4 regions of the Shewanella sp. Isolate8 genome follow, and region 2 is predicted to be linked to each of the others. Evidence: predicted binding sites of a transcription regulator. Region 2 holds the regulator's gene; each other region holds the start of a gene.
The links. The regulator sigma-54, encoded in region 2, starts transcription at its own class of promoters, with help from an activator protein. The targets are predictions, from matches to a motif close to GTTGGCACGNNNNTNGNNT.

Region 1 (8,022 bases), 890 kb from region 2:
CCCAACGGGCGATTGAGTCGCTCAAGGAGCATAGCTGGTCGGGTAACGTGCGTGAACTGTCTAACCTGGTCGAGCGCCTCACTATCCTCTATCCAGGTGGCTTGGTCGATGTTAATGACCTTCCCCTTAAATACCGTCATATCGACGTGCCTGAATATCAGGTGCAGGTCAGTGAAGAGGAGCTGGAGCGTGATGCGCTGGCCTCTATCTTTAGCGATGAGGTGGCGGTCGATATTCCTGAGAGCCGTTTCCCTAGTGAACTACCACCCGAAGGGGTGAACCTCAAGGACCTGTTGGCCGAACTTGAGATCGACATGATTCGCCAGGCGCTGGATCAGCAGGACAATGTGGTGGCTCGCGCCGCCGAGATGCTGGGGATCCGTCGCACCACACTGGTGGAGAAGATGCGCAAGTATGGCATGAGTAAGGACTAACTCCGGCTTCGAGCTCTCATTTGCTCACCTTATCTAATAAAGGCCCATTTCTGGGCCTTTGTCATTCCTGACACATAATCCACTGTTAATTATGAACTTTTAGTTGGCATGCTCCCTGCATTAACTTGCTTAGCAGCAAATTATTGACGGAGTGGTTATGGCCGCGAATCCAAAGGTGGCATATACAGCGCAGGCACAGGTAGCTCTGGCTCCTTCCCAAGTCGCGGGCGGCGAGGTGGCAAACGATGCCATCTCCAGCCGCATGGAACATATACTCCAGGCCATGCCATCGGGCGTGGTGATCCTCAATGGCGATGGCATAGTGACCGACGCCAATCCCGTTGCCGTGCAGTTGCTGGGGCAGCCCCTGGCTGGCATGCGCTGGCTGCAAGTCATCAATCGTGCCTTCTCGCCCCAAGATGACGATGGCCACGAGGTATCATTGAAAAATGACCGAAGGGTAAAGCTGGCGATCACTCCCTTAACCCCTGAGCCCGGTCAGTTGATCGTACTGACGGATCTGACCGAAACCCGCCTACTGCAGAAGAACCTGTCTCATCTGCAACGCCTCTCTGCCTTAGGCAAGATGGTGGCGAGTCTGGCCCACCAGGTGCGCACGCCGTTGTCAGCCGCCTTGCTCTACGCGGCTAACTTAGGGAGTCCTAAGTTGACGCAGGCCTCGAGGGAGCGTTTTCAGGGCAAGCTTATCGACAGGCTCAACGAGCTGTCGCAACAGGTCGACGATATGTTGCTGATGGCCAAGGGGCGTCAGCAGGAGTTGACCGATGTCTGCAACATGCAGCAGGTCGTGGACTCTGTGATGGCCAACTGCGAACCGATTGCCGAGCGCAAAGGCTGCCAACTGCATCTTAAACTCGACACTCATCATCATTTTAAGGCTAACGCGGCGGCGCTGAGCTCGGCGATCAACAATCTGGTGATGAACAGCCTCGAGGCCGGTGCCAGTCAGATCTGGCTTAGTGCCCAAGATGAGACAGATTCTATTGCCTTCGAGGTAATAGATAATGGTAAGGGGCTAGCTGCCGACATGCAGGAGAAGGTGTTGGAACCTTTCTTTACCACCAAGTCGCAAGGAACTGGCCTGGGCTTAGCCGTTGTGCAGACGGTTGTTGCCAATCATCAGGGCCGCCTGCAACTCAATTGTATTGCGGGAAAGGGATGTCGCGCCTCGTTTAACCTGCCGGCTGTTGAGGCCGAATCTAGGCTGGAGGTAAGCCATGGCTGAAGCCAAGATATTACTCGTTGAAGATGACACGGCGCTGCGCGAAGCCCTGGTGGATACCTTGTTGCTGGCACAGTATGAATGCGTCGATGTCGAATCTGCCGAGGCGGCTATCGTCGCGCTCAAGGGGCAGGATTTCGATATGGTGATCAGCGACGTGCAGATGGAGGGGATAGGCGGCCTTGGCCTGGTAAACTATCTTCAGCAGCATAATGCCCAGATCCCTATTCTACTGATGACGGCTTTTGCCACCATAGACAGCGCGGTCAGCGCCATTAAACTTGGCGCGGTGGACTATCTGGCGAAGCCCTTCGCGCCTGAGGTGTTACTTAATCAGGTGTCGCGTTATCTCAAACCTAAGCTGATCGAAGATCAACCTGTGGTCGCCGACGAACGCAGCCTGGCGCTCCTGGCGCTGGCGCAGAAGGTGGCCCAGTCCGATGCCTCCGTGATGATCATGGGGCCGAGCGGCTCGGGTAAAGAGGTGCTTGCCCGCTATATTCACCAACACAGTCAGCGGGCTGGTGAGCCCTTTGTGGCGATAAACTGCGCCGCGATCCCGGAAAATATGCTCGAAGCCACCCTGTTTGGTTATGAGAAGGGGGCCTTTACCGGCGCCTATCAGGCCTGTCCCGGCAAGTTTGAACAGGCCCAGGGAGGCACACTCTTGCTCGATGAGATCTCCGAGATGGATCTCGGGCTGCAGGCCAAGCTACTCAGGGTCTTGCAGGAGCGGGAGGTCGAACGTCTCGGTGGCCGTAAGACCATCAAACTCGATGTGCGCGTGCTAGCGACCTCGAACCGTGACCTTAAAGCCATGGCAACCAAGGGCGATTTCAGGGAAGACCTCTACTATCGCATCAATGTGTTCCCGCTGACTTGGCCGGCGCTGCATCAACGCCCGGCAGATATCTTGCCGCTGGCGAGACACTTAGTATTGCGCCATACCAAGGCTGCCGGTTTAGCCGTGGCGCCAAGCTTAGATGAACAGGCGAGCAGGCGCCTATTGGGCCACAGGTGGCCGGGTAACGTGCGAGAGCTGGATAACGTGGTACAGCGTGCCCTTATTTTGCAAACTGGCGAATTTATCACGGCCAAGGATATCGTTATCGATACCCAGGATGTGATACTTGAGCCCATAGGTGAGAGTGAGAAAACCAACGAGCCCGAAGGCCTGGGAGATGAACTTAAGGCCCAGGAGCATGTGATCATCCTAGAGACTCTCAATCAGTGTAACGGCAGCCGTAAACAGGTGGCCGAAAAGCTGGGGATCAGTGCCCGTACCCTGAGATACAAGATGGCACGCATGCGTGACATGGGGATTCAGATCCCGGCCTGATAGGTTGTGAGCCATATAGCCTAGCCCTGTCGCTGGGGCATACCTTTCATCATAAGCCGACACCCAGTAATCGTGGGTTTGTCGGCTTTTTATATTTTTGGCAAACATATTGCATTGGTCTGAATAAGAATAGATTTCGTCAATTTCACGACGATAGCGGAGGCCAAGATGCAGATAGGTGCCAATTCATTACTGCAAGAGATGCAGACACTCACGGGCGAGATCAAGCCTAATGGGATCACACCTAATATCACTCAGCAGGTGGCGAACACCAGCGGCAGCGACTTTGGCAGCCTCTTGTCCGAGGCCGTAGGCAATGTCGGCGCGCTGCAGGCCACATCCTCCTCCTTACAGGCACGCCTGGACATGGGCGATACCCGAGTGACCCTGTCCGACACTGTGATTGCCAGAGAAAAGGCCAGTGTGGCATTCGAGGCCACGGTTCAGGTACGCAACAAGCTGGTGGAAGCCTACAAAGAGATCATGAGTATGCCTGTCTAGGCATGGATCCCCTAAAGATTAAGAAAGATAACGGCAGGTATTTATCGTGAGCACAGATATGGTAGTCGGAACTGGCGCTGGCACAACACAGGATATGGTGGCAGGCGGCGTACAAGAAGAACATAAGCCCAGCGGCGGAATGTTTGGCGGTGTCGACATGCTCAGGCAGATCACTATGATCCTGGCGCTGGCGATCTGTCTGGCATTGGCCGTCTTCGTCATGTTGTGGGCCCAGGAGCCCGAATACCGTCCGCTGGGTAAGATGGATACCCAAGAGATGGTGCAGGTTCTCGATGTGCTGGACAAGAACAAGGTCAACTATCAGATCGATGTCGATGTGTTAAAGGTGCCGGAAGATCAGTACCAAGACGTCAAGATGATGCTGAGCCGTGCCGGTATCGATAACTCGCCGAGTCGTGACGATTACCTGTCAAAAGACAGCGGCTTTGGCGTCAGCCAGCGCATGGAAGCCGCCAGACTCAAGAACAGCCAGGAGCAAAATCTGGCACGTACCATCGAAGAGTTAAAGAGCGTTAGCCGCGCCAAGGTGATCCTGGCCATTCCTAAAGAGAACGTATTTGCCCGCAATCGCTCTAAGCCGAGCGCGACCGTGGTGGTTAATACCCGTCGTGGTGGACTGGGTCAGGAAGAGGTCGATTCTATCGTGGATATCGTCGCCTCGGCGGTACACGGCCTCGAGCCGACTCGCGTCACGGTGACAGACTCTAACGGCCGCCTGTTAAACTCTGGCAGCCAAACCGCAGGTTCGGCGCGGGCGAGACGCGAGCTTGAGCTCGTTCAGCAGAAGGAAGCCGAATACCGCACCAAGATAGAATCGATTCTGATGCCGATTCTGGGGCCGGAGAACTTCACCGCCCAGGTCGACGTGAACATGGATTTTACCTCTGTCGAGCAGACCGCCAAGCGTTACAACCCGGATCTACCGGCGGTGCGCAGCGAGATGACGGTCGAGAATAATTCCATCGGTTCTAGCACAGGTGGCATTGCCGGCGCGCTGAGTAACCAACCGCCTATGGAAGCCAATATTCCTCAGCAAGCCACGGGGGCGAATTCGCAGGAGCAAAGCATGCCGGGTTCTAGCCACAAAGAGGCGACCCGTAACTATGAGCTCGATACCACCATCAGTCATACTCGTCAGCAGGTAGGAGTCGTCAGACGAGTCAGCGTGTCTGTCGCCGTCGACTTTAAGACCGGGCCGGCAGGCGAAGACGGTCAGGTGACGCGCGTCGCCCGTACCGAGCAGGAGCTGAGCAACATACGTCGTCTGCTCGAGGGCGCGGTAGGCTTCAACACCCAGCGCGGCGACATGATAGAAGTCGTGACTGTGCCTTTCATGGACCAACTGGTTGAAGAAGCACCGGCACTGGCCATCTACGAAGAGCCTTGGTTCTGGCGCGCCATCAAGCTGGTCATGGGGGGGCTTATCATCCTGGTACTCATACTGTTCGTGGTACGTCCTATGCTCAAGCGTCTGATCTATCCCGATGGACAGAAGATGCCGGATGCCCCCTCTTTGGGTGACGAGTTAGCAGAAATTGAGGATCAGTATGCCGCCGATACCCTTGGCATGCTCAATCGTCCCGATGCGGAATACAGCTACGCCGACGACGGGTCAATTTTGATACCGGATCTGCACAAAGACGATGATATGATAAAGGCCATACGTGCACTGGTGGCCAACGAACCTGAGTTGTCTACGCAAGTCGTCAAGGGATGGTTACAAGAAAATGAGTAAAGAGAAAGAGATCGACACAGCCAGTGGTGAGTTTAACACCAAAGATCTGACCGGTATCGAGAAGACCGCCATCCTGCTACTCAGCCTCAGCGAAGCCGATGCCGCCTCGATTTTAAAACACCTCGAGCCTAAGCAGGTCCAGAAGGTGGGTATGGCGATGGCCGCCATGAAAGACTTTGGTCAAAACAAGGTGATTGGCGTACACAAGCTGTTTCTGGAGGAGGTACAGAAATACTCCTCTATCGGTTTCAACAGCGAAGAGTTTGTGCGTAATGCCCTGACGGCAGCCTTGGGTGAAGATAAGGCCGGTAACCTTATCGAGCAGATCATCATGGGGGGCGGCGCCAAGGGGCTTGAGTCGCTCAAGTGGATGGACGCCCGTCAGGTCGCTACCATCATTCAAAACGAACACCCGCAGATCCAGACCATCGTATTGTCATATTTGGAGCCGGATCAGGCGGCCGAAATTTTTGCCCAGGCGCCCGAAAATACCCGCCTCGACTTGATGATGCGCATCGCCAACCTCGAAGAGGTACAACCGGCGGCGCTGCAAGAGCTTAACGACATCATGGAGAAACAGTTTGCCGGTCAGGGCGGTGCCCAGGCGGCGAAGATGGGCGGCCTGAAGGCGGCAGCCAATATCATGAACTACCTGGATACGGGCGTCGAGAGCCAGCTAATGGAGACCATGCGCGAGACAGACGAAGAGATGGCGCAGCAGATCCAAGATCTTATGTTTGTCTTCGAAAACCTGGCCGATGTCGACGACATGGGTATTCAGACCTTGCTGCGTGAAGTGCAGCAGGATGTGTTGATGAAGGCCCTCAAGGGGGCGGACGATCAACTCAAAGAGAAGATCCTCGGCAACATGTCCAAGCGCGCCGCCGAGCTGCTTAAAGACGATCTCGAGGCCATGGGCCCAATACGGATCAGCGAAGTGGAAGTGGCTCAGAAGGAGATCCTCTCTATCGCTCGTCGTCTGAGTGACGCAGGGGAGATCATACTTGGTGGTAGTGGCGGAGAAGAGTTCCTCTAATGACCATGTCTGGCGACAAGAAGCCCCAAGAGGGCCAAGACACACAAGGGACCCAAGCCGATTTTAGCCATTGGCAGCTGCCCGATGTAACCCCTACCGTGGATGAGCCCAAGGAGAATATGTTTGGGCGCATCGCCCCGCAAAAGGCCGCCAAGGCGGTCGATGAGCCTGTGATGCCACCCACCTTGGAAGAGATAGAATCGATCCGCGCCGAGGCCGAGGCCGAAGGCTTTGCCCAGGGCCAAGCAGCCGGTATTGCTAAAGGGCTGGAAGAGGGTCGACTCCAAGGATTAGAGCAGGGGCATGAGGAAGGTTATCGTCAAGGCGAAGCTCAGGGAATGGAGGCCGGCCTCACCGAGGCGAAACAGACGATTGCTCAATTTGAAGCCTTGATGCAACAGCTATCAATGCCACTCTCATTGCTCGATACCGAAATCGAACAAGCCTTGGTACAACTGAGCATGACGCTGGCCAAGGCGGTGATCGGCCATGAGTTAAAGACACACCCCGAACATATTCTGGCGGCCCTGCGTCAAGGCGTCGACGCGCTGCCGCTCAAAGAGGAGGGGGCCCATCTGCGTCTGCATCCCGACGATCTGGCGATTGTCGAGCGACTCTATGAGAGTGCCCAGCTGACGAGAAACCGATGGGAATTAGAGGCCGACCCCACCTTGAGCCGCGGCGAATGCATAGTGAGTAACAGTCGCAGCCGGGTCGATATGGGCCTTGAGCATAGAATAAAAGCCGTATTCGATAAGCTGGTTGCCAGTGAAGAGCGCCTGGAGCAGCAGAGGTTGCAACAGCTTGCCGCCATGGAGAAGGTCTCCGAGCCTCAACCCCAAGATGGTGAGGCAGCACAAGGCGGCCATAAGGTGACAGATAGCCAGGAAACTGACAGCCAGGCAACTGACAGCCAGGAAACTGATACTCAGGAAACTAAAAGCCAGGCCGCTGTCGACACCTCGACACAGTTAGAGCTGGGCGAACAGCCAATACCTAGTGATGCACCGCAAGAGACGAGCCCAGATGAAGACACGTCAAAGCCGACTACTTGATAAGCTAAGACATCATACCCAGGCGGTCGCGCCATTTATGCCCGAGGCCTCGGGCCAGCTGGTGCGCGTGGTTGGTCTCACCCTGGAAGCCACCGGCTGCAAGGCGCCCGTGGGCAGTCTGTGTAGCATAGCCACCATGGCAGGAGATCTAATCGCCGAGGTGATAGGCTTCGATGACAAGCTGCTCTATCTGATGCCCATCGAGGAGCTAAGCGGCGTGATGCCAGGTGCCAAGGTGACGCCGCTCGGCGAGCAGACAGGACTGAATGTCGGCATGGGCCTACTTGGCCGCGTGCTCGATGGTAATGGTGCGCCGATTGACGGTTTGGGCCAGTTGCATACCGATCAGAAAGCTACCCGTCATGCCACCATGCTAAACCCCTTGGCGCGCCGTGCCATTAGTGAACCTTTGGATGTTGGGGTGCGCGCCATCAACGCCATGTTGACCGTGGGTAAGGGCCAACGTATGGGCCTGTTCGCTGGTTCGGGGGTGGGTAAGAGTGTGCTGCTGGGCATGATGACCCGGGGCACCACGGCCGATGTGATCGTGGTTGGTCTGGTGGGGGAACGTGGCCGCGAGGTGAAAGAGTTTATCGAAGAGATCTTGGGCGCCGAGGGACGTGCCCGCAGCGTTGTGGTGGCGGCGCCCGCCGATACC
Region 2 (8,022 bases):
GTCGCGGCTCAGCTCTACCTGCTCGGCGTCCATCACCAGAATCAGGGGATGGGTTGCCTTGGTGTCGTCATATTGGCTGCGATAGATGAAGATATCTTCCTTAAAGGTGTCGTGTAGCTCATCGAGAAAGCCGATGGGGAGATCGGCAATGGTTTGATATTCCTTGGGTAGGGTGTCCGGGTCATTATAGGCGACGATCGTGGTGCTTAAGACCAGCGGCGACATGGCGCCCTGTTCGAACGCCGTCTGAGCACTGGGGGCGATCTGCTCCAGGGTGCGGCGGTTGAGCTCATCTTCGACCCAGTAGAGAATGATGATACTCAAGATATAGAGTATCGCGGCCACCAGAAGGGCGATACTCCCGAAGTAGAAACTGAGTTTACGAGTCATACTCTTGGCGGTTTTTCGCACCTGTTGGACCTCTATTGATTCACGTCTAACCGAAAGCCTATCTTAGGCACGGTCAGTATGATGGGGGTGTCGAAGGGTTTATCCACCTGGTTTCTCAGCTGGTACATGTGGCTACGCAGGATATCGCTGTTGGGGGGCTCTTCCCCCCACAGGTGCTGCACTATTTCCTCCCGCTTCACCACATTGGGGGCGCGGGAGAGCAGCAGATGCAGGATCTGGTAACCACTGGGAGTCAGCTGCAGTTTCTTGCCATCGCGGTAGGCGGTATGCTCGGCGATGTTGAGGGTGAGCGGCCCACACTGCTGGCAGCCTTGAGCGACCCGTCCCAGCTGGCGTTTGATCAATGCCAGCAGGCGCACATGTAATTCATCGAGATCGAAGGGCTTGGTCAGGTAATCGTCGGCGCCGCTGTGAAAGCCTTGCAGCAGATCCTGTTTGTCGTCCAGTGCCGTCAGCATCAGGATAGGGACACTGGAGCCTTGCTCTCTCAGGGCCTTGGCCACGGCATAGCCGTCCATCTTAGGCAGCATGAGATCCAGTACTATGGCGTCGAAGTGTCCCTCGGTCGCGAGGCGCAGGCCGAGTTCGCCGTTGCTGGCGTAATCCACCTGAGCCCCCTGGGCTTCCAGGTAGTCTCCCAGGACGCCGGCGACATCGGCATTATCTTCTATGATGAGTATTTGAGTATTTTGCATGGCTTTTCTCTCGCCGGGTGACTCTACCTATCCTAGCGTGAAAAAGATGTCGTTAACATTGAAATTCAAGCGCATCCTATTGGGCTTTGGGATGCACTCGAGAATCAATTCAGCAGGAACAGGGTGGCGAGGCCGAGGAAGGCGAACAGGCCAATCACATCTGTGACTGTAGTCAGCACCATGCCGCCAGCCAGCGCGGGATCGACATTAAACTTCTTCAGCAGCAGGGGAATGCAGGCGCCAGCCAGACCGGCCACCGTCATGTTGATCAGCATGGCACCGCCGATTAGTCCGCCCAGGGCGATATCGCCCTTCCATAACCAGACGGCCGCAAACACCAGCAAGGACCAGAGCAGGCCGTTGAGAAAGCCGATAGCCAGCTCCTTGCCGATCAGCCAGCGGGAGTTACTCTGACCTATCTGTCCCAGGGCGATACCGCGTATCACCAAGGCCAGGGTCTGGTTGCCCGCCACGCCGCCCATGCTGGGAACTATGGTCATCAAGATGGCGATGGTGGCAAATTGCTCCAGGGTGTTCTCGAACATGTTGCTGACCGAGGCGGCCAGCAGCGCGGCAAACAGGTTGATGGTCAGCCAGAGGGAGCGCCTCAGGGTACTCTTGACCACTGGGCCGAAGGTGTCGGTATCGTCATCCATACCCGCCATCCCCATCATGGAATGTTCGGCGTCCTCACGGATCACGTCGACGATATCGTCGATGGTGATACGGCCCAGCAGACGATTGGTCTCCTCTTCGACCACGGGCGCCGAGACCCAGTCATGGCGTTCGAACAGCTGGGCGACTTCGCCGTCGTCCATGGCCACGGGGATCCCCTCGAGATCGTCGTTCATGATCTCTCTCACCGAGGCGTTAGGGTCGCAGGTGAGCAGGTCGGTAATGCGTACGCCGCCCAGTAGGCTGTCGCGCTTGTCCACCACATACAGGGTATCTGTGGCGTCGGGTAGCTCGCCGCGGATCCTCAGGTAACGCAGAATCACATCTATGGTGACATCGGGCCGCACTGTCACGGTATCTGTGTTCATGATACTGCCGGCGGTATCTTCCGGATAGGAGAGTGCCTGCTCCACCCTGGCCCTGTCTTGCGCCGTCATCGACTGCAACACCTGATTGAAGACGCTGTCGGGCAGGCTACGCAGTATGTAGGCCAGATCGTCGGTGTCCATGCCTTCGGCCGCCTTGGCGACCCGCTCGGGACTCATCTGGGTGATCAGGGTATCTTTGAGCTCTTCACCCAGCTCGTCGAGGATCTCCCCCGTGTGCTGCTGGTCGATCAACTGCCAGAGCACCTGACGGGTGCGCGGCGGCGAAGATTCCAGGATGAAGGCGATATCTGAGGCGGCCATGTCGTGCAGCATGCTGCGCACATGGACAAACATGCCACTGCCTAAGGCTTGAGTCAGCTGATTAAGGCGTTGATCTGTGGTCTCACTATCTAACACTTCGATCGGCATAGCTCCTCCTTTGGCAGTTGGTTGAACGGCATGGGTGGTAGGCTTGTAAGTCTATGATAAGTATAGGACGGAATTAAGCTGGTACCGCAAAGCGAGCCGATTATACGGCCTCATCGAATTTGGCGTCAATAAGGGCGCTGATGGCATCTAGGGCCGCCTGGGCATCTTTGCCTTCGCTGGTGATGGTGATGGTTTTGCCCATGCCGGTCTCGAGCATCAGGAGGCCGAGTACGCTGGCGGCGGAAGCCTGTTTATCGCCTTGAATTAGGGTGACCTCGGCGTCGAACTTGGCGGCGAGTACCGCCAGCTTGGTCGCCGCCCTGGCGTGTAGCCCCAGTTTGTTACAGATGGTCAGCTGGCGAGCCAACTTAGTCATGCTTTAGCTCTCTGTGGCGGGCCTGAACCTTATGCTGGCCCTTGTTAAACAGCTTGGCGAGCTGGTCGGTCACATAGACAGACCTGTGCTGACCGCCGGTGCAGCCGATGGCGATGGTGAGGTAGCTGCGGTTGTTGCGCTCGAGATGAGGCAACCAGGTTTCCAGCAGGTTTTCGATCTGCCAGATGAACTTGTTGACCAGTGGCTGCTGGCTGAGAAACTGCTGCACGGGTTCGTCCAGGCCGGTTAATGGCCTCAGCTCTGGCTCCCAGTGGGGGTTGGGCAGGAAGCGTACGTCGAACATGAAGTCGGCTTCGCTTGGCATACCATATTTAAAGCCGAAAGATTCGAAGTTGATCACCAACTCTTTATCCACAGTACCAAGCAGGATCTCGCGAACCTTGTCGCTTAGCTCATAGATGTTGAGGTTGGAGGTATCTATGTAGTGATCCACCAGTTTAGCGATGGGATCCAGTAACTTACCTTCGAGCTGTATCGCCTCCTTGAGGGAGACCTTAGAGCGTGACAGCGGGTGTAGTCTGCGGGTCTCGCTATAGCGCTTGAGCAGTACGCTATCGCTGGAGTTCAGGAAGAAACTTAAGATTTCGGTATCTTTGGGAAGCTTGGCCAGCTGCTTTTCCAGCTGGATCTCTTCGCTGGGCATATTGCGCACGTCGACACTGATGGCCACGAGATCGTTGCGTCCTTTGAGCTGCTCCAGCAGGGATTCCATCATCTGTAGCGGCAGATTGTCGACACAGTAATAGCCCAGATCTTCTAAGACCCTAAGCGCGACGGATTTTCCCGATCCTGAGCGTCCTGATACCAAAACCAATTTCATTGGGTGATCACCTGATAGAGTTCGGATTCATCTTGGGTCTTTCTTAGCTGCTTAATGATCGCCTTATCATTGAGCTTCTCGGCCATGGCGGCCAGGGTGCTAAGATGTTGCTCGCATTGATCTGCGGGCACTAATAATGCAAAAAGAATATCGACGGGCTGATTGTCAATGGCATCGAATGCGATTGGTTCAGCACATTTCACCAGTACGGCCACGGGTTGATCTATGTTGGTCAGCCGCCCGTGAGGAATCGCGATACCATTGCCTATACCTGTGCTGCCCATTTTCTCTCGAGCCAGAAGGCTTTCAAAAATTTCTTGAGAGGAGAGGGTAGGGTACTGGACAGCGGCTAAGTCGCTGATAAGCTCCAGTACCTTTTTCTTACTGCCCGGAGTGGCGCAGGTGGTGCACTCCGGCCGCAGGATGGTACTCAGTTCCATCGTTAATGTTTAGTAAGCTTCTCTTTGTGTTTAATGACCTGACGATCGAGTTTGTCAATCAGGGAGTCTATCGCGGCATACATGTCCGCATGTTCGGATGTTGCGAACACTTCTCCGCCGCGGAGATGTAACTTTGCCTCAACCTTCTGTTGCAACTTTTCGACATTTAATACAACGTGCACATTATTGATCTGATCGAAATGACGTTCAAGCTTTGTGAATTTCTCTTCGATGTAGCTTCGTAGAGATTGGGTGATCTCGATATGGTGCCCAGTCAGGTTTATTTGCATAAAGATAGTCCTCCAGTTTCCAGGTTTGTTTTATAAGCTCTTGCGCTGATTCGACGGCGGTATCAGCATCGCTTCACGATACTTGGCAATGGTGCGTCTAGCTACCTTGATACCCTGTTCGGCCAAGAGTTGAGCCATCTTACTGTCGCTCAATGGCTTTTTCTGGTTTTCCGCAGCAACCAGCTTCTTGATGAAGGCGCGTATTGCTGTTGAAGAGCACTCTCCGCCATCGTCGGTACCGACGTGACTGGAGAAGAAGTATTTGAGTTCGAAGATCCCTCTCGGGGTATGCATATATTTTTGTGTGGTCACACGTGAGATGGTGGACTCGTGCATCTCCACCGCCTCGGCAATGTCGTTCAGTACCATGGGCTTCATCGCCTCTTCGCCAAATTCGAAGAAGCCTTGTTGGAAGTCGACGATACAGTTGGTCACCTTGAGAAGGGTCTCGTTGCGGCTCTCCAGGCTCTTGAGGAACCATTTGGCTTCCTGCAGGTGACCGCGAATAAACTGGCCATCCGCCTGGCTCTTGGTGCTGCGCGCCATGGCGGCATACTGCTGATTGACGTTGATCTTGGGCATGCTGTCGGGATTGAGCTCGACCACCCAGCGTCCCTTCTTCTTGGTGACGGTCACATCCGGGATTACATATTCGTCGCGGCTGGCGGTGATGGCGAGGCCGGGACGAGGGTTGAGAGTCTGGATCAGGGCGATGGCATCCCTTAGGTCATCTTCTTTGAGCTTGGTCTTGCGCATCAACAGACGGAAGTCGCGGCCGGCGATGAGATCCAGATGTTCCTTGATCAGCATGCGGGCGTTGGCGATGTGCGGCGTGTCGTCGCTGTATTGGGCGAGCTGAATCGTCAGGCATTCGCTGAGATCCCTTGCCGCCACGCCTATGGGATCGAAGTGTTGTACCCGCTTGAGTACCGCCTCGACCTCGTCGAGTTCGATCTCAGGATCGCCCATGGCTTCGAGAATATCTTCACAGGTCTGGGTCAGGTAACCACGCTCGTCGATGGCATCTATGATGGCGGTGGCGATGGCCAGGTCGTTATCGGAAAAGGGGGTCAGGTTCTTCTGCCACTCAAGGTGTTCGTAAAGACCTTCGCTGGTTTCTCCCTGAAAAGGCATGTCGTCGTCACGCATGGCGCCCGAGCTGGAGTTGGGCGAGGCGGTATAGACCTCGTCCCAGGTGGTATCGACCGGCAGCTCGTCTGGCATGGAGTCCTGGGTCAGGGCGTCAGAGGTCTCGACACCTGAATTATCCTGGCTCGAATCCAGCTCTATCTTGTCGTCGTACTTGGTGTCGAAGTTGTCGCTGACGGCATCGTCTTGCAGCTCGACGTTGGCGCTCTCCTGCTCTTCGTCCAACTCCAGTAGCGGGTTAGATTCTAATGCCTGCTGGATCTCCTGCTGCAACTCTAATGACGATAACTGCAACAGACGAATGGCCTGTTGTAGCTGGGGCGTCATGGTGAGATGCTGACCCATTTTGAGCTGAAGTGACGCTTTCATCGTACTGCTATTCCCTTGTTTCTAATTATAAAATGAGAAAGCTCTGGCTATATGTGCCGGACAAATATATCGAATAGTCGCTAAGGCCACAATCTAAGATAGGTTTTTCTGTGTGGCCCCGTTATAAGATTAACTATAGCTTGAATTGTTCACCTAAGTACACTGCTCGTACTTGCTGGTTGTCTAAGATTTCGGCGGGTGTGCCCTCGGCGATCAGATTACCATGGCTGACGATGTAGGCTTTCTCACAGACATCTAGTGTTTCGCGCACATTATGGTCGGTGATCAACACCCCCAGGCCACGATTCTTGAGCTGTTCGATGATCTTCTTGATGTCGATGACCGAGATGGGATCGACCCCGGCGAAAGGCTCGTCGAGAAGAATAAACTTAGGGTTGGCGGCCAGCGCCCTGGCGATCTCTACCCGGCGACGTTCACCACCAGAGAGTGCCATGCCGTGGCTGTCACGGATGTGGGTGATATGGAACTCTTCCAGCAGGTGTTCCAGCTCCTCTTCACGGCCGTCGTTGTTCAGGTCGCTGCGGGTCTGCAGTACGGCCATGATGTTGTCGCGTACCGAGAGCTTACGAAAGATGCTGGCTTCCTGAGGCAGATAACCTATGCCCTTGCGGGCGCGCAGATGCATGGGATCCAGCGTCAGGTCGTCATCGTCGATAAAGATGCGGCCCTTGTCGCTCTGCACCAATCCGACGACCATATAGAAGGTGGTGGTCTTGCCGGCGCCGTTTGGCCCCAGCAGGCCGACGATCTGCCCGGTCTTGACCGTGAGGCTCACGTCTTGGACAACGGCACGACTCTTATAGCTCTTGGCGAGGTTCTCCGCCTTCAAGGTTAGGTGTGTCATTGTTTTTCCTGTTTGGGCTGTTCGGGTTTCTGTTCTGGCTGGATCTGCTCCTGATAGTTCTCAGGCTGAATGATGGTGATCACTCTGTCTTTGCCGCTGCTCTCGGCGATCAGCTGTTGCTGCTCTATGTTGTAGCGGATCTGCGAACCTGTGACCTGGCTGCCTTCCTGTTCCAGGGTGGCGTCGCCGATCAGTGTTAGGGTGCGGCTGGAAAGCTCGTAGCGTATCTCCTTGGCACTGGCAGAAGCTAGGCGGCCATCTTCCATCACCTGAGAGTAGGTGGCTGGGTTGCCGGTGGCGATGAGGATCTTGCCGCTATTCTTCTCTTTGCTGAAGGCGCGCAGCTCACTGGCCAAAATCTTGATTGAGCCTTGTGTGACTTCTACCGGACCGTGGAAGATGATCTGGTTGTTCTTGATGTCGGCTTCCTGGCTGGCGGCAGAGATCTTAACCTCTTGCAGCAGGTCGTTTTCCTTGGCGTGGGCGCCAATACTGACCAGGGACAGCAGGCCCGCAAGAATAAGGCTATTTAGTTTCATATGTTCCTTCTACCTGACTCGTCAGTCGTATATTTTGTGCGTTGAGATCGGCATATAAGCCTTCCCCGGTAATGAGGAAATCTTGCCCTGTGACCCGAATGCTTCTGTCGGATGTCATAATCATAGTATTGAGATCCAGCTCCAGATAGGTGGTCTCTATGGTCTGAATCGGTTCTTCTGGGCTAATGGCATCAATGATAACATTATTTTCCAGGGTGACCCGTCCGCTATTTTTGTCTAGCGTGCCCTTGGTGGACCTCAGGCGCCACTGGGCATCGCCGTTGTCGGGATAGACCAGATAGATGGGCTGGGTAAAGTAGGTCAGGTTGCGCTCGGCATAGTGTTCCATGTGGCTGGCCGATACCCGGCTGTTGATGCCACCCTCATCATTGTATTGCACGCTCTTGAGATCCCGGACTATATAGTCGGGACGATCGACGTTTTTGAGGGCCAGATCTTCGTTGCCCTTTTTCGACTGTACCTGCCAATAGAGCAGCAGTGCGGTGCCGAAGAAGGCGATGATCGCCAGGGTGACTCTGTTCATATGCTCATTCCGTGGGCCGAGGCAAACTTAT
Region 3 (8,022 bases), 900 kb from region 2:
GGCCAGCAGACACCTGTTATCGGTAACTTCTTCCTGCTGCTGACGACCATGATCTTCCTGGCGGTAGATGGTCACCTGGTGATGATCCGCATGTTGGTGGCGAGCTTCGATACCATTCCCGTGTCCATGCAAGGAATAAGCATCGCCAGCTATCGGCGTTTGGCAGAGTGGGGCGCCTATATGTTCGGCGCGGCGCTGACCATGTCCATCTCGGCGATCGTTGCGCTCTTGCTGATCAACCTCTCTTTTGGGGTGATGACCCGCGCCTCGCCGCAACTTAACATCTTCGCCATCGGTTTTCCCGTGACCATGGTGAGTGGTCTGATTATTCTCTGGTTGACCCTGACGCCTATCATGGCGCATTTCGACGAGGTCTGGCGTTCGGCCCAGTTGCTGCTGTGCGATCTGGTGCAGCTGCAATGTAGTACGGCTGGGAGTTTCTGATGGCCGATAACGATACCAGTCAGGAGAAGACCGAAGAGGCGACCCCCAGGCGACGCGAACAGGCGCGAGAGAAGGGGCAGGTCGCCCGATCTAAGGAGCTGGGCACCTCTGCCGTGTTGATGTCGGCGGCGGTTGGCTTTGCCGTTATTGGGCCGAGCCTGGGGCAGTCATTGATGAGCGTGATGACGAACCTGTTTACCATGAGCAGGCCGGAGATCTACGACACCAATAGTATGTTCAACATCTGGATGATGGTCTTCAGCGAGCTGGCGATCCCTATGGCCAGCTTCGTGCTGTTTCTTGCCTTTGTCGCCTTCCTGGGGAATGTCGTGCTCGGCGGCATCACCTTCTCGGCCAAGGCTTTCATGCCTAAAGGCAACAAGATGAACCCCATCAGTGGCTTTAAGCGCATGTTCGGGGTGCAGGCCTTGGTGGAGCTGACTAAGGGGATCGCCAAGTTCTCCGTGGTGGCCCTGATGGCCTATCTGCTACTGAGTTATTACTTCACCGATATTCTTACCCTGTCCCAGGGGCACCTGCCGGGCAATGTCTATAACGCGCTGGATCTGCTGGTGTGGATGTTTATCGTGCTCTGCTCCTCTACCGTGATTATTGTGGTGATCGACGTGCCGTTTCAGATTTGGAACCATAACAAACAGCTGCGGATGACCAAGCAGGAGATCAAGGACGAGTATAAAGATACCGAGGGCCAGCCCGAGGTGAAGGGCAGGGTGCGTCAGATGCAGCGTGAGATGGCGCAGCGGCGCATGATGGCCGAGGTGCCCAATGCCGACGTGATAGTGGTCAACCCAGAGCACTATGCGGTGGCGGTAAAATATGATGTGACCAAGGCCGCCGCGCCCTATGTGCTTGCCAAGGGGGTAGACGATGTGGCCTTTAAGATCCGTGAGATCGCCCGCGAGCATGATGTCGCTATCGTCTCAGCACCGCCATTGGCCAGGGCTATCTATCACACCACCAAGATAGATCAGGAGATCCCCGAGGGGCTGTTTACTGCCGTGGCCCAGGTACTGGCCTATGTCTTCCAGCTGCGTCAATATCAGCAAAAGGGTGGTAAGCGTCCGACGCCTATCCCTGTCAATCAGCCTATCCCCGATGAGCTAAAATACTAACGCTTTAAGTTGGTTAACTCTTATTTTGCGTCTGTACTGTCTGATATTTGTTCGTTTGTTATCCGTTCGAGTCGCTGCGAACTAAGCCAGCCTTAAGTTGGCGTACTTTTTGCTGAAACCTAGCTAGATGTCAAAGTTCAGGCGCTAGATTGATGGATTTGAAAGCAAGCTTAGGTCAACTAAAACAGGTAAAACCAGCCAACTTCAAAGGGATAGGCACACCTATCTTGGTACTTGCGGCGCTGGCGATGATCGTCTTGCCCATGCCGGCCTTTCTGCTGGATATCCTGTTCTCCTTTAATATCGCCCTGGCGCTGGTCGTTCTGCTGGTCGCCATCTATACCGACCGCCCCTTGGACTTTGCCGCTTTCCCAACGGTTCTGCTTGTTGCCACCCTGCTGCGTTTGGCGCTTAACGTCGCCTCGACCCGTATCGTATTGCTCGAGGGTCATAACGGCGGTGACGCCGCGGGTAAGGTGATCGAGGCCTTCGGCTCAGTGGTGATCGGTGGTAACTATGCCGTGGGTCTGGTGGTGTTTCTTATCCTGATCATCATTAACTTCGCCGTGGTGACCAAGGGGGCAGGACGTATATCTGAGGTGAGTGCCCGCTTTACCCTGGATGCCATGCCTGGTAAGCAGATGGCTATCGACGCCGACCTTAACGCCGGAGTCCTCAATCAAGATCAGGCGCGTATTCGCCGCGCCGAAGTGACCAAGGAAGCCGACTTCTACGGCGCGATGGACGGTGCCTCTAAGTTTGTAAAAGGGGATGCCATCGCGGGCATCATGATTCTAGTGATCAACATCCTGGGTGGTTTCGTCATAGGTATGGCGCAGCACGGCCTGGACTTCTCCTCTGCGGTCGAGATCTACACCCTACTGACCATAGGTGATGGCTTGGTGGCGCAGATCCCTGGCCTCTTGCTCTCCATTGCGGCGGCCTTGATGGTGACTCGCCAAAACGAATCTGGCGACATGGGTCAGATGGTGATGAGTCAGATGTTCGACAATCCCAAATCACTGGCCATCGCCGCCGGCGTGCTGCTGATCATGGGAATCGTGCCCGGCATGCCTCATTTTGCCTTCTTAACCTTCGGCATCATTACCGCGGCGGGCGCCTATTTTCTGCATCGCAAGAAAGATCTCGATAGGCAGCGTGCCCTGGAGATCGCCAAGACCTCGCCGGCAACCCCGGGTGATGCCAAGCCCAAAGAGCTTAGCTGGGATGATGTGCAGCAGGTCGATACCATTGGCCTGGAGGTGGGCTATCGCCTGATCCCTCTGGTGGACAAGGGCCAGGGTGGTGAGCTGCTCGGCCGCATCAAGGGCGTGCGTAAGAAGCTGTCTCAGGAGCTGGGCTTCCTGGTACCCGCGGTGCATATTCGCGATAACTTAGACCTTGCGCCAAACACCTATCGTATCTCGCTGATGGGAGTAGCCTCCGGTGAAGCGGATATTCGTCACGATTGTGAACTGGCCATCAACCCCGGCCAGGTCTACGGTAAGCTGGATGGCGTCGAGACCACAGATCCCGCCTTCGGACTCGAGGCGGTATGGATAGCACCAGAGCTAAGAGAACACGCTCAGACCTTAGGCTATACGGTCGTTGATGCCGCTACGGTAGTGGCCACTCACCTGAGTCAGCTATTGACCAACAACGCCTCTAAGTTGCTGGGTTACGAAGAGGTGCAGCAGCTGATGGATATGCTGGCCAAGCATTCGCCTAAGCTGGTTAGCGGCTTCATTCCCGATGTATTGCCGCTGGGCACAGTGGTCAAGGTGATGCAGAACCTGCTTAATGAAGGCGTCTCCATTCGCGATCTTAAGACAATCGTTCAGACGCTGCTCGAGTACGGGCCTAAGAGTAACGATACCGAGGTGCTCACCGCCGCCGTACGTATTGCGCTTAAACGCATGATTGTACAAGAAATAAGCGGTCCAGAGCCGGAAATTCCTGTCATTACTTTGGCGCCGGAATTGGAACAGATGTTGCATCAGTCTATGCAGGCAACGGGAGGCGAGGGGCCGAATATCGAACCTAGCCTTGCCGAGAGGATGCAAAAGTCGTTACTCGACGCATCCCAGCGTCAGGAGATGGTGGGTCAGCCAGCCATCCTACTGACTTCGGGTATGTTACGTTCGACGCTGTCGCGTTTTGTTAAACATACGATTCCAAATCTAAGGGTGATCTCTTACCAAGAGGTACCCGATGAGAAACAAATTCGCATCGTATCGGCGGTCGGCCAGTAGAGGGTATTTAAGTGAAAATTAAACGTTTTTTGGCAAAAGATATGCGCTCTGCATTGGCCCAGGTAAAAGAGACGCTAGGCTCGGATGCGGTGATCATGTCCAATAAAAAAGTCACCGGTGGCATAGAAATTGTGGCCGCGGTCGACTACGACGAGCCTAAGCCAAGCGTGGCCAAATCAAGCGATGCCGCGCCCCTGTCACCCAGCTTTCTCGATCTGGCCGAAGAGAAGGTGTCTATTGGTCGTCAGCCCATCAAGGCAGAGTCAAAAAAACAGCCATCACCCGTGGCCGATTCGCTGCAAGCGCTGCTCGAGCGTCAACAAAATCGCGTCAGTCAGCAACTAAGCCAATCGAATGAAGCACTCGAGATGCCCGCCTGGGCACAAGGATTGAAGGCGCCAAAAGAGGAGGTCCCTGCAATCAGTCAGCAGGAGAGCCCTGTCCTCAATCGTCCCAAGCGTGAAAAGAGCGGTGCGGCCAGCAGCGAGATTGAATCCATGCGTGAGGAGCTGGCCTCCCTGCGCAACCTGCTGACCCATCAGGTGACCTCACTGCTGACCGAGCAGAAGAGCCGCCTGGATCCTGTGGGTGCCATGTTAGAGAGCCGTCTTCTGGAAGCCGAATTTAGTCCTGAGGTTGCCGCTAAGTTGTCGGCCTTGAGCGAACACTATGTACCGGCGGATCTGGTGAAGGCGCTTCCGCGTAGCCTGGCGAACATGCTCGACAACCAGGGGGACGATATCGTTCGTCAGGGCGGAGTGGTTGCCTTTGTCGGTCCGACCGGTGTCGGCAAGACGACGAGTGTCGCAAAATTAGCCGCTCGATTCGCCGCGCAACATGGTTCAGATCAAGTTGCATTAATTACAACCGATCATTATCGCATTGGAGCCTATGAGCAGCTGGCAACCTATGGCAAAATAATGGGGTGTCCGGTCAAGCAAGCTCATGATCTCAATGAGTTGGAACAAATTCTTTATCAGTTCCGCAATCGCAAGCTAGTATTGATAGATACGGCGGGCATGGGACAAAGAGATGTGAGATTGTTCCAGCAACTTGATAATTTAACTGCAAATAGCAGATTACCTATTCGCAGTTATCTGGTACTGTCATCTACAAGTCAAAGAAGAGTGCTTGAAGATGCCGTCGCGCAGTTTACTCGGATTCCATTATCCGGTGCGATTTTGACCAAATTAGATGAATCGGTGGCCTTGGCGCCGGCATTGAGTGTGTTGATTCAAAGTGGATTACCCTTGAGTTATGTCACCGATGGCCAGCGAGTGCCAGAAGATATGCAAGTGGCCGACACCTTAGCCTTAGCCAACAAGGCCCTGTCGGTACTCGAAAAGAAAGTGCAACCAATACAGAATAACGAAAGGTCATATGAACAGGCCTACGCATTTGAGTAATATAATGAGTCGGGATCAAGCAAGCGGTTTACGTATGATGAATCAACCATATAACGAAAAAGTAAAAGTAATTGCCGTAACCGGTGGTAAAGGTGGCGTAGGTAAAACCAGCGTATCGATCAATACCGCCGTCTCCCTGGCCGAGAAGGGCAAGCGAGTGCTTGTGCTCGATGCCGACTTGGGTCTAGCCAACGTCGATGTCATGTTGGGCCTAAGGGCTGAGCGCAATCTGTCCCACGTATTATCCGGTGAGGCCGACCTTGACGAGATCATCGTTCGTGGTCCAAAGGGTATAGGCATTATTCCAGCCACTTCCGGTACCCAGGCCATGGTGGAGCTGACACCTGCGCAGCATGCCGGCCTAATCCGCGCCTTCAGTGAGATGAAGACCCAGTTTGATATCTTGGTCGTGGATACCGCTGCCGGTATCTCGGACATGGTGCTCAGTTTCTCTCGCGCCTCGCAAGATGTCTTGGTGGTGGTCTGTGATGAGCCGACCTCTATTACCGATGCCTATGCTTTAATTAAGATTCTGAGCCGCGAGCACGGCGTATTCAGATTTAAGATTGTGGCCAACATGGTCAGAAGTTTGCGAGAAGGGATGGAGTTGTTTGCTAAACTTAGCAAGGTAACCGACCGTTTTCTCGATGTGGCCTTGGAGCTGGTTGCGACTATCCCATTCGATGAAAACCTTCGTAAGTCAGTTCGTAAACAAAAGTTGATCGTCGAGGCGTTTCCTAAGTCGCCGGCGTCGATTGCTTATCATGGTTTGGCTAATAAGATCATTAGCTGGCCAGTGCCACAACAGCCGGGCGGCCACCTAGAGTTCTTTGTGGAACGTTTGGTACAACGTCCAGAATATCAAGAGGATCGTACGAGTGAGTAAAGCCGCTGCGTATACTTGTTTAGATAACAAAGCTTCTATTGTCGAACAGTATGCACCGTTGGTTAAAAGGATTGCTCACCATTTACTTGCTCGTCTGCCCGCCTCGGTGCAATTGGATGATCTGTTACAAGCAGGTATGATGGGCCTGCTCGAAGCCTCGGCCAAGTTCGACGGCAGCAAGGGGGCTAAGTTTGAAACCTTTGCCGGAATACGCATTCGTGGCTCTATGCTCGACGAGATCCGCCGTGGCGACTGGGTACCCAGGTCGGTTCACCGCAATCAACGCCGCATAGCACAGGTGATTGACGAGCTAGAACAAGAACTTGGACGTGACGCAAAAGACAATGAAATTGCGGATCGACTTGATATGCCGCTCGATGAGTACCATCATATTCTTAATGATGTTTCAGTCGGGAAAGTAGTTGGAATTGAAGATCTTGGCGTATCGGTCGATGTAGTAAGACAGGAAGATGATCACCAGGACGACGCATTTGAATCTCTGGCAGAGACACAGTTTCATGAGGCCCTCGTGGAAGCGATTAAATTACTGCCAGAAAGAGATGGATTAGTTTTGTCGTTATATTATGACGAAGCATTAAATTTAAAAGAGATCGGTGCCGTACTTGATGTCAGCGAATCCCGAGTAAGCCAGATACACAGCCAGGCGATGCTCAGACTCAAAGCGAAACTCAAGCATTGGACCAAAATATAACGATTACATGAGCAATATAAAAACAGCTCCGCGGAGGAAACCTTGGACAAGAATATGAAGATTCTCGTTGTTGACGATTTCTCAACAATGAGACGCATCATCAAGAACTTGTTGAGAGACTTGGGTTTTAATAACACTCAGGAAGCAGATGACGGTTCGACAGCCTTGCCTATGTTGCAAAAAGGCGATTTTGATTTTGTCGTGACCGATTGGAATATGCCTGGGATGCAGGGGATCGACCTATTAAAGGCTATCCGTGCCGATGACAACCTGAAACACATTCCTGTGTTGATGGTGACTGCGGAAGCGAAAAGGGAACAGATCATCGCAGCGGCCCAGGCCGGCGTGAATGGCTATGTGGTGAAACCTTTTACTGCGGCGACATTGAAAGAGAAGTTAGACAAAATTTTCGAACGACTCGGTTAATCAAGGTTGAGCTATGCAGGCAGAAACTTCAGGGCTGATCAATTTAGCACAGGCCAAGCAACTCGTTGATCTACTCGAGGCTGGCCAACAAGAGCAGGCCGATGAGCTAATTCGCGACATCGCCAGCCCGATTCAGAAAGAGCTGTTTGACGAGGTGGGTCGCCTTACCCGTCAGCTTCACAGTGCGATAGTGGATTTTCAGGTGGACGGTCGCCTCGTGGAGCTGGCCAATAGCGAAATTCCCGATGCCAAAGAGCGCCTCAATTATGTCATCGACATGACGGAGCAGGCGGCAAACAAGACCATGGACGCCGTCGAAGAATCTCTGCCGCTTGCAGATGCGCTAACCGCAAACGTACAGGCCGTAAAGCCTTCCTGGGATCGTCTGATGAGACGCGATATTCAGCTGCACGAATTTAAGGCGCTATGCCATGACGTTCAGCAATTTATCGAGCGCAGCGAGTCCGATTCCAATCGTTTGAAAGAGTTACTCAATAACATATTGCTGGCCCAGGACTTCCAAGATCTGACCGGGCAGATGATCCGCCGGGTGATCGAGCTGGTACGAGAGGTGGAGAGTAACCTGGTCTCCATGTTGACCGTATTTGGCGAGCAGCCTGCAACGGATAAACCCCAAGCATCAGAGAAGTGCGTCGAAGCTGAAGGTCCTATTATGAACGCTGATCAGCGTGATGATGTCGTGACAGGGCAAGATGAAGTCGATGACTTGCTGTCGAGTCTAGGTTTCTAAGTAGGAGTCATA
Region 4 (8,022 bases), 1.8 Mb from region 2:
CTCGAGTACGCCATATTCACTGTATAGCTTGCCCTGGCCCTCATGGACGAAGATCACCTCGTCGGCGTAGGCGTTACGGTAAAACTCTTCGGTGTCTTGAGTGACCTTGGCGCTGTACATGGCCACGTCATTGTTGAAAAAAATCTTATTACGCGCCGAGTAGAAGTTACCCTCGCGATCGGCCAGCTTAGCGTCCAGCTTATAGTTCTGGATCAAGGTGTCCTGCCAGGTGTGGCCATGGTCAACCTCGAACTGGCTCACCTCTAACGCCTTGGTCGGCATGTTGTGGTGATACTTGTTGGAATAGATGTTGGAGAAGCCATGGGTGGAGAAGAGTTCTTCCCGGTAGAGTTCACCATTGTCTTTCTTGAAGGTGATGTGGCGTTTATGGGGGATCTCCCCCTGTCTTACATAAAATGGCATGGCTTCTTTCCTTGGGTGCTTTAGCGGGCACACTTATGTTTATGTGATCTAAGTAACAATTTAGTTGCTGGCATGAGCAAAAAAAAGAATAATAAATAGCTTAACTCAATCTAAAATTTAGATGGTTGTCATTTGTTTACACCGAGGATGTGAGATGAAGATCGATGTGGAAGCCTTTAGGGTATTGTCGATTCTGGTCGAAGAGGGCAGTTTCTCCAAGGCGGCTGAGCGATTGCACAAGGCCCAGTCGGCGGTGAGCTACCAGGTCAAGAAGCTGGAACAACATCTGGGTGTAAAGCTTTTTTGTCGGGATCAGTATCGCGCCGAATTAACGCCTGAGGGCAAGGTGATCCTTGCCGAGGGTAAAAGATTGCTGCAATACCTTGGCAATATTGAACATTTGGCCAGCCGTTTCAGCGAAGGCTGGGAACCTAAGCTCGAGCTGGTGGTAGATGGCTCCCTACCCATGGAGCCTATCATGCGGGCGCTTAAACGTGTCTCTGAGCATAAGATCCCCACCAAGATCCAGCTCAACATGGAGTTTCTCGGCGGGGTACAGCACAGATTCGAGCGGGACAATGCCGATCTCATGTTGGTGAAAGACTATCGTACCGGGCCCAACTATCGGCCGCAGCCACTGCCGGACATCAACAGCATCTTAGTGGTGAGTCGGGAGCATCCGCTGGCGAGTGCCAGGGAGCTGAGCCTGTTTGAGTTGCTGCAACATGTGGAGCTCACCATAGAAGACTCATCGCCGGGTAAGATCCACAGCGACGAGCTGCAATTTGGTGGTGATAAGGTGTTTTACCTGTCAGGCTTTATCATGAAGAAGAATGCCCTGTTGATGGGGCTGGGATTCGGCTGGATGCCTGATTTTCTTATTAAAGAGGAGCTGGCCAGTGGTGAGTTACAGGAGCTGGATTTTCTCGGGGGCAGTCGTTACAGCTTTACGCCTCAGTTGGTGTCGACCATGGAGCGCCCTCTGGGGCGCGCCGGTCGCCTCTTTACCTGCCTGATCTTGGAGGAGTTTAACCTTTACCAGGAGGCTGCTAAAGGGTAAGCTTATCCCTTGATACTGTCTAGTCGTAGATATTGTCTAGTCGTTAATAATATCTAGGATACGACGAGTCTTGTCGTGTAGCTTAATGAAGGTGCCATCGACATCTATGGTGATGTTGCCGTCACGGTCGATAGGCACATGGATCTTGCCGCGATCATAATAGTCATCGGACAGGTAATCGCCCTTGTGCAGTTTCTTCTGCCAGCCCGGTGGTAGCGGCTCGCCGCGGGCCACCTTCTTCTGCAGTCCTGGTGGCAGGCTCTTCTCGCTATGGCTCTTATTGACATGGCCCTTAGCGCCATGATCATGCTTGTCGTTCTTGGCCAGGGTCAGCGGCGAAAAGCCGATAGATAGGCCAAGTAAAACCAGGCCAAGGCCAGTGGTGTATTTCTTCATCTAGTCTCTCCTGCGCAATCAATGCGTTTGCTCGTAGCATAGGGATTCCCCCTCATAATGTCTAGCCAGTCAGAACCTTCCAGGTGTTCAGCTTATATTCAGCACGGCTTGGCTAGGGTGAAGCTATACCGGCTCGTAAATCTTAACTATACCGGCTCGCAAATCTTAACAATGGAGCATGCTAATCGTTCGTTAAGCGCCGGAGCACAGGATCTATAAGGCCAAAGCTGGCCTGAGGGTTAAGGAGTAGGATATGAAAAGCGCAATATCTTTGCAGATAGCCAATCTCTATGCTCAGTACGCTGCGCAGTTCGCATGTGGTGAGGTCGCTAGCAATCAGATGATGATGCAAGCTTTTGTCGAGCAGCTTGCCAAGCAAGGTGTGTTACTCGACACTCTCAATTGGCAGGAGTGGTATCAAAATGCCCACCTGGTCGATAAGCCTGACTATATCCGTGAGGCGAGCCTTTATCAGTGCCGTCTGCTGCTAACCGCCATGAGCCGCCTGGAGCGTTTCAGTCGAGGTGTACTGGAAAATATGCGCAGGCAAGGGGTGTTGCTCGCGATTCTTGAGCGGCTCAATGTGCTCAGTCACCCTGAAGGAAACCTGGGGTTTGGCATTGCCACCGCTTAGCGGCGACAAGTCATAAGCTGTCTATCGGCTATAACGCCAGTCGCGCACCTTGCCATCGAGCCAGGCTGCGCTGCGCCCCATCTGTTTTTGGCTCTTCTTTAGCCAGGATCTCGCCCAGGGATATTCTAAGCTCAACACGGCCAGGCCGATTGGTAGCAGTAGCCAGGCCGGCCCGGGTAACACCAAAAGCAGCAATCCAACCAGACAAAGTGTACCGCCAATGACGGTGATCAAGGTTTTTCTCAGCATAGACACCTCAAATATCCAACCTTCTCTCCTATACTTGTTTTGCATGATGTTGCGCAGCTATGCCAGTGAAAATGTGTAACAAAAGGATTTCTCACTGGGCAAGGAATGCCATCAGGCGGCGGTTTTAAGGGGGAAGAGGGATGGTGAGAGAGACACTTCTTAACCTAAGTTGGGGACGAAATGGGCTGTTTGTCCTGCTGTTGATCAGTTGTAACTTGGTATTCTTTCCGTTGCGGGCCGATACCCTAAAGCTCTCTTCGTTAAACTGGCCACCCTATTCGGGACCGACCCTTAAGGACGGTGGTGCCTGTGTCGTGGTCGCTCGTGCGGCGCTTAATGCCATGGGCCATGAGCTTCAGGTGGATTACTTTCCATGGAGCCGAACCGTAAGGGTGGTGAGCCGAGATGACTCAGGCTATCAGGGCTATTTCCCCGAATACCATCATCCCACGGATAAGTTTGTCTTTTCCGATTCTATGGGCGAGAGCCCCCTGGGGATCTTAGAGCAGAGTAGACATCCCATTACCTGGTCGCGGCTGCAGGATCTCAATGCCTATACCTTGGGGGTGGTCAGGGACTATGTAAATACCCAGGCCCTGGATGAGATGATCGCCTTAGGGACTCAGCCGGTAGAATTGGTGAGCTCGGATGAACACAACATCAGAAAGGTGGCTACGGGGCGAGTTCAGGGGGCGGTGATGGATCTCTATGTCTATCTATACCTGGTAGAGCAGCCTCATCTGAGCGAGCTTAAGACGAGGCTGCAATTCAACAAGCAACTGCTGGAATCGAAACGTCTCTATATTGCCTTTAGAAATACCCCCGAGGGGAGACGGTGGCGGGAGATCTATAACGCCGGCCTTGCACGAATCCAAGTCGAGCAGATCTTAGAAGTCTATTTGCAAAGCCTGTAGAAGAAAGTCTTTAGTTGACAGCCTTTGGTTCAAAGCCCAGCAGGCGCCTCAACCCCAGGTAGGTCTCGGCGCCTTAGGCTAACGATGATAATTACGCCTTAGCGGTTATTGTCTGTCCTATTGGCGTCAGACTCAGCAGGGCCAATTTGAGGTGCTGGATACCAAATGGGATCCCTATGATGGTGACGAAACAGGCCAGCGCGTGAGTGATATGGCCGATGGCCAGCCAGATCCCAAACAGCAGGAACCAGACGATATTGCCGACCATGCCCAGGGGACCTGTGCCAATGTCATCTACCCCTTGCAGCGCCCGGCGGCTGATATTTTGTTGACCGAAGGGCCAGAAGGCCATCTCACCGATGACGAAACAGGCGCGGCCGAAGGGGATGCCTATGATGCTGATAAAGCAGAGTAGCCCCGCCAGCCACCAGGCCAGCCCCATTACGAAGCCGCCTAAAATAAACCATGCAATATTAAAGATTAAGCGCAGTAGTGCCATCGAATACTCCTTGTTTCTGAGCTTATAGAGCCGCAAAGGCGTTCGCCTTTGTTTAGATTTATCTAGTCCTAAGCGAAATCCGTGCCATATATTAAGTGTATGTTTTTATATGTATTTGATGGTGGGGTTTTTTAGGTTAATGACATATTATGCCAAAAGTCGGTCAAATTACGCATTTGACGTTAAAAGGTGTAAACTCTGGCCCTTAGTTTAACTCTTACTCCTCATCATGAAGCTTAGCCACACTCAGGTAGATACGGTTTACCTCGGGCAGCACAAGGTCTACGTGAAGCGTGACGATCTGCTCCATCCAGAATTTTCCGGCAACAAGGCGCGCAAGTTCGCCTACTTCCTCGATAACGACTTCCCCTTGGTTAAGCAGCTGATTGGTTACGGTTCTCCGCAGGCCAATTCGCTCTATTCCTTGTCGGCGCTGGCAAAACTAAAGGGGTGGCAGCTGGATTTCTATGTGGACCATTTACCCAATTATCTGACAGAGCACCCCTGCGGCAATTACCTCGCCGCGTTAAATAATGGCGCCAACATCATAGATCTCTCAAAAAAGTCGGATCGAGATGGATTGGATAGCGAAGCCTATATCAGGCAAAGGGTGTTGACGGGCGGCGATGAACAGCTGTTTGTGCCGGAAGGCGGGCGCTGCGCCTTTGCCGAGCCGGGCGTGGCCCAGCTTGCCCGCGAGATAGCCAGCTGGAAAAACGTACAGCCACTTAACGAGTTAGTGGTGTTCCTGCCTTCGGGCACCGGCACCACGGCGCTCTATCTGCAGAAACAGTTTCTAAACCAAGACCCCAGCATCAGCGTACTGACCTGCGCCGTGGTGGGGGGCGATGAGTATCTTAAGAAGCAATTTTTTGAGCTTGAGCAAGATGAAGCGTTGCATCCTCAGATTGTTCCGGCCGCCAAGCGCTACCACTTTGGCAAGTTGTACTCTGAGTTTTACCAGATGTGGCATGAACTCAAATCGACGGGGATAGAGTTTGAGTTACTTTATGATCCCCTGGGCTGGTTGTGTCTGAAAAGCTGCTGGCAACAGGGGTTAAGTAAGCCAGTGCTCTATCTGCACCAAGGGGGGCTGTTGGGTAATCAATCTATGCTGCCAAGATACCAGCGTAAATATGGTGAGATATTTGGTGAGTTAGGGGAATGATTAATGTCATTTGGCCAGGTGGGTACCTGTGAAAGGGGTACAACCTGAGCCAAATGTTACCTGCTGAGTCGTTGACGAATGGGGTCAATCCTACTTGTTGCCTTAGCAACCTTCGATACGTGTGAGAGGAGGTGTATCGAATAGCGTGGGGTTTACTTGTTGCTTGAGAGCAACCATTTCATAAATTGCAGGGCGTCGGTGCGCTTAGCAAAAGTTTGTTTATTTTTTCCTAGACTATCGGTGAAAGCGATAGAGGATTTGTTGACTGAAATTGAGTCCACCGGAAAATTTACCGTGATCTCATGACCGTTAATTTTGTACGACATGGGCCATACTCCTTATTGCTGTGACTGCCTCTTGGCAGTAAAAATTTACAAATAATAGATCCTTAGCTGTTGCGAAAGATGAATTAAAACCTTTCTGAGACTACCCAGCCTTATGTAAATAATCAAGTGATCTGCCTTGCTAAAGCCGTTGTTTGCGCCCGAAATGGGGGCTTATCACCGGATTGGACACAGTAAATCATCAATAAATGACAATAGTGTGACGAAATAGCTGCGAGTTGTTGGATGCGATGACGATGCAATGACTTAGAGTCTAGCGATGCAAAACTAAAGGCAGAAAACTAAAAGCAGAAAACTAAAACCAGGGTACTGCAGAAGTCGAGCATTATAATCCTGGCCGCGTACTTGTCAATATTTAATCAATTCCGACCTTTGGGCATTTAGACTTGTTTGCGCTGCTTTTGTTTCTTGCAACCTACCTAGCTTATTTCTACTAGGTTATCGCCAGTCAGCTCAGTCTGGCAGGACGATACAGGATTAAATGAAACCATCTGTAAACTATTTCAAAAACAAACAGAAAAGATAAACGGTTATTAGGGACTGTTGATCTTTCAAGTTTAATTTTTGTTTAATTTAAACGCGTTTTGCGCGAGGCGAGAGTCATGAAGCATAGTTACTCTATGTGAATGGCGAGCAACAAAGAAATCGTCTGGAACGATTTCTAACAGCAGCGCTGACCGCCCACGGTGAAAGGCAGGAAGCCTTTCATAAAGTGCAGCGCGCGTTTAGGTGAACACGTTGGGCAGTGTTCGTAGGCCATTTCTACGGCGTTATCACCAGTTTGTGTAGGATACTACACGACACAGGCTCTACCTTGTATAAATTACTTTCAAACTGCTGCAAAAACAAACGGCAAAGATCAACAGGCCCTAGGAATAATGCTAATATTTCTAGGCGCTTGTTAACAATTGAGGGGGCTGGGATGCGCTTTGTTGTTTGGTCGTTAATCTGGGTGGTGAGCTTGTTTGTCGGTAGTGCCTGGTGCGCGGCGCCAAATAGTCTGGTGGGTGCGTTAACCGATGCTGCTGCCGACACAGGTCAGAGTCAATTTGTTCGCTCGGTTGAACATTATGAATATAAGGATAGCCTGCAACGTGACACGCCAAGGGGCACAGTCGAAGGCTTTATGGCGGCCGTTTATGAGCAAGATTATGAAAAGGCGGCAGAGTATCTGGATCTGCGTTACCTGCCCGAGGGGATGTCGGCCAAACGTGGTGCCGAATATGCCAAGCAGCTGCAGCTGATCATAGAGCGAAATCTCTGGCTCGACTTAGGCCAGCTTAACGATACGCCACTGGGTCAGGATAACGATCAGCTGCCTGCCTACCGGGATCTCTTTGGCCGGGTGGCGTTGCAAAGCGATCAGATAGCCCTCTATCTGCAACGTGTGCCCAGTGAAGGGGGCACCATCTGGAAGGTCTCTAACGCTACAGTGGCTAAGGTGCCTAAACTCTATGAAAACCTGGGTTATGGTCCTGTGGCAGAATGGTTTGTTAATCATGTCCCCGAGGGGCGCTGGTTTAACGTCAACCTGTGGGAGTGGAGCCTGGTTTTGGCTTACCTTATCACCGCCTTTATGGTGATGGTGCCTGTGACCTGGATAGTTAAGCGGGTGATCCTGCTGACTAAGCATGAGCTTAAAGAAGAGCTGGCCTACATAGTGGCCGGGCCGCTAAGGTTTTTGGCGGCCGTGTTACTGGTCAGAGCCTGGGTGTCCCATAGCAGCATCTCACCCGCCGCTATCGAGATGATAGATACAGGTTTTTTGCTGGTGTCGGCTATCATCTGGTTCGGCTGGAGTGCCATGGGGATCTTCCATCAAGGCCTAAAGAAACGCTGGAAAGAGCAGGGCAAAGATCAGGCGGCATCCTTGCTCAGGCCTTTGACCAATTTCCTGCGGGTGATCTTTGTGATCATGGCGGTGCTGTTATGGCTGGAACACCTGGGCTTTAACGCCAGCGCCATCATCGCCGGTATGGGCATAGGGGGCATCGCCATCGCGCTCGCCTCCAAGCAATCGATAGAAAACTTTATCGGCACCATCACCCTCTATTCGGCGGCGCCGATTAAGGTGGGCAACCTGTGTAAGTTTGGTAGCATCAGCGGCACGGTCGAGGAGATAGGCCTGCGCTGCACTCAGATCCGCACCCTGGACAGGACGCTTATCCATGTGCCTAACGCTAAGTTGGTGGAGATGGAGATCGAGAACATCTCCCAGCGTGAGAAGATCCGTTTCAAGGCGGATATTCGTCTCGATTATGCGGTGACTACCTCAGAGCAGCTCAAGGCGATTGTCGCCGAGATTAAAGCCATGCTCGAAGAGCATGAACTGGTG

Region 1: the regulator sigma-54 is predicted to act here: its motif matches at 3,113-3,131, upstream of fliE (flagellar hook-basal body complex protein FliE).
Region 3: the regulator sigma-54 is predicted to act here: its motif matches at 1,674-1,692, upstream of flhA (flagellar biosynthesis protein FlhA).
Region 4: the regulator sigma-54 is predicted to act here: its motif matches at 4,246-4,264, upstream of L1D43_RS08450 (YccF domain-containing protein).

What each region holds. Positions count from the first base shown of each region.
Region 1 is NZ_JAKEVI010000001.1:962,206-970,227, forward strand. It holds gene L1D43_RS04160 (sigma-54-dependent Fis family transcriptional regulator) at 1-434, shown strand, start outside; gene L1D43_RS04165 (HAMP domain-containing sensor histidine kinase) at 592-1,680, shown strand; gene L1D43_RS04170 (sigma-54 dependent transcriptional regulator) at 1,673-3,016, shown strand; gene fliE (flagellar hook-basal body complex protein FliE) at 3,185-3,517, shown strand; gene fliF (flagellar basal-body MS-ring/collar protein FliF) at 3,576-5,273, shown strand; gene fliG (flagellar motor switch protein FliG) at 5,266-6,309, shown strand; gene fliH (flagellar assembly protein FliH) at 6,309-7,364, shown strand; gene fliI (flagellar protein export ATPase FliI) at 7,336-8,022, shown strand, end outside.
Region 2 is NZ_JAKEVI010000001.1:74,011-82,032, forward strand. It holds gene L1D43_RS00320 (HAMP domain-containing sensor histidine kinase) at 1-390, opposite strand, end outside; gene L1D43_RS00325 (response regulator transcription factor) at 423-1,106, opposite strand; gene mgtE (magnesium transporter) at 1,211-2,578, opposite strand; gene L1D43_RS00335 (HPr family phosphocarrier protein) at 2,679-2,954, opposite strand; gene rapZ (RNase adapter RapZ) at 2,947-3,795, opposite strand; gene ptsN (PTS IIA-like nitrogen regulatory protein PtsN) at 3,792-4,235, opposite strand; gene hpf (ribosome hibernation promoting factor) at 4,238-4,525, opposite strand; gene L1D43_RS00355 (RNA polymerase factor sigma-54) at 4,556-6,043, opposite strand; gene lptB (LPS export ABC transporter ATP-binding protein) at 6,177-6,908, opposite strand; gene lptA (lipopolysaccharide transport periplasmic protein LptA) at 6,905-7,447, opposite strand; gene lptC (LPS export ABC transporter periplasmic protein LptC) at 7,434-7,991, opposite strand; gene kdsC (3-deoxy-manno-octulosonate-8-phosphatase KdsC) at 7,988-8,022, opposite strand, start outside.
Region 3 is NZ_JAKEVI010000001.1:977,187-985,208, forward strand. It holds gene fliR (flagellar biosynthetic protein FliR) at 1-444, shown strand, start outside; gene flhB (flagellar biosynthesis protein FlhB) at 444-1,577, shown strand; gene flhA (flagellar biosynthesis protein FlhA) at 1,730-3,829, shown strand; gene flhF (flagellar biosynthesis protein FlhF) at 3,841-5,235, shown strand; gene L1D43_RS04260 (MinD/ParA family protein) at 5,240-6,121, shown strand; gene L1D43_RS04265 (RNA polymerase sigma factor FliA) at 6,114-6,833, shown strand; gene cheY (chemotaxis response regulator CheY) at 6,876-7,259, shown strand; gene L1D43_RS04275 (protein phosphatase CheZ) at 7,273-8,010, shown strand.
Region 4 is NZ_JAKEVI010000001.1:1,916,680-1,924,701, reverse strand. It holds gene L1D43_RS08480 (homogentisate 1,2-dioxygenase) at 1-423, opposite strand, end outside; gene L1D43_RS08475 (LysR family transcriptional regulator) at 578-1,483, shown strand; gene L1D43_RS08470 (hypothetical protein) at 1,520-1,879, opposite strand; gene L1D43_RS08465 (DUF6508 domain-containing protein) at 2,133-2,513, shown strand; gene L1D43_RS08460 (PGPGW domain-containing protein) at 2,535-2,762, opposite strand; gene L1D43_RS08455 (transporter substrate-binding domain-containing protein) at 2,903-3,676, shown strand; gene L1D43_RS08450 (YccF domain-containing protein) at 3,768-4,175, opposite strand; gene L1D43_RS08445 (1-aminocyclopropane-1-carboxylate deaminase/D-cysteine desulfhydrase) at 4,405-5,343, shown strand; gene L1D43_RS08440 (mechanosensitive ion channel domain-containing protein) at 6,610-8,022, shown strand, end outside.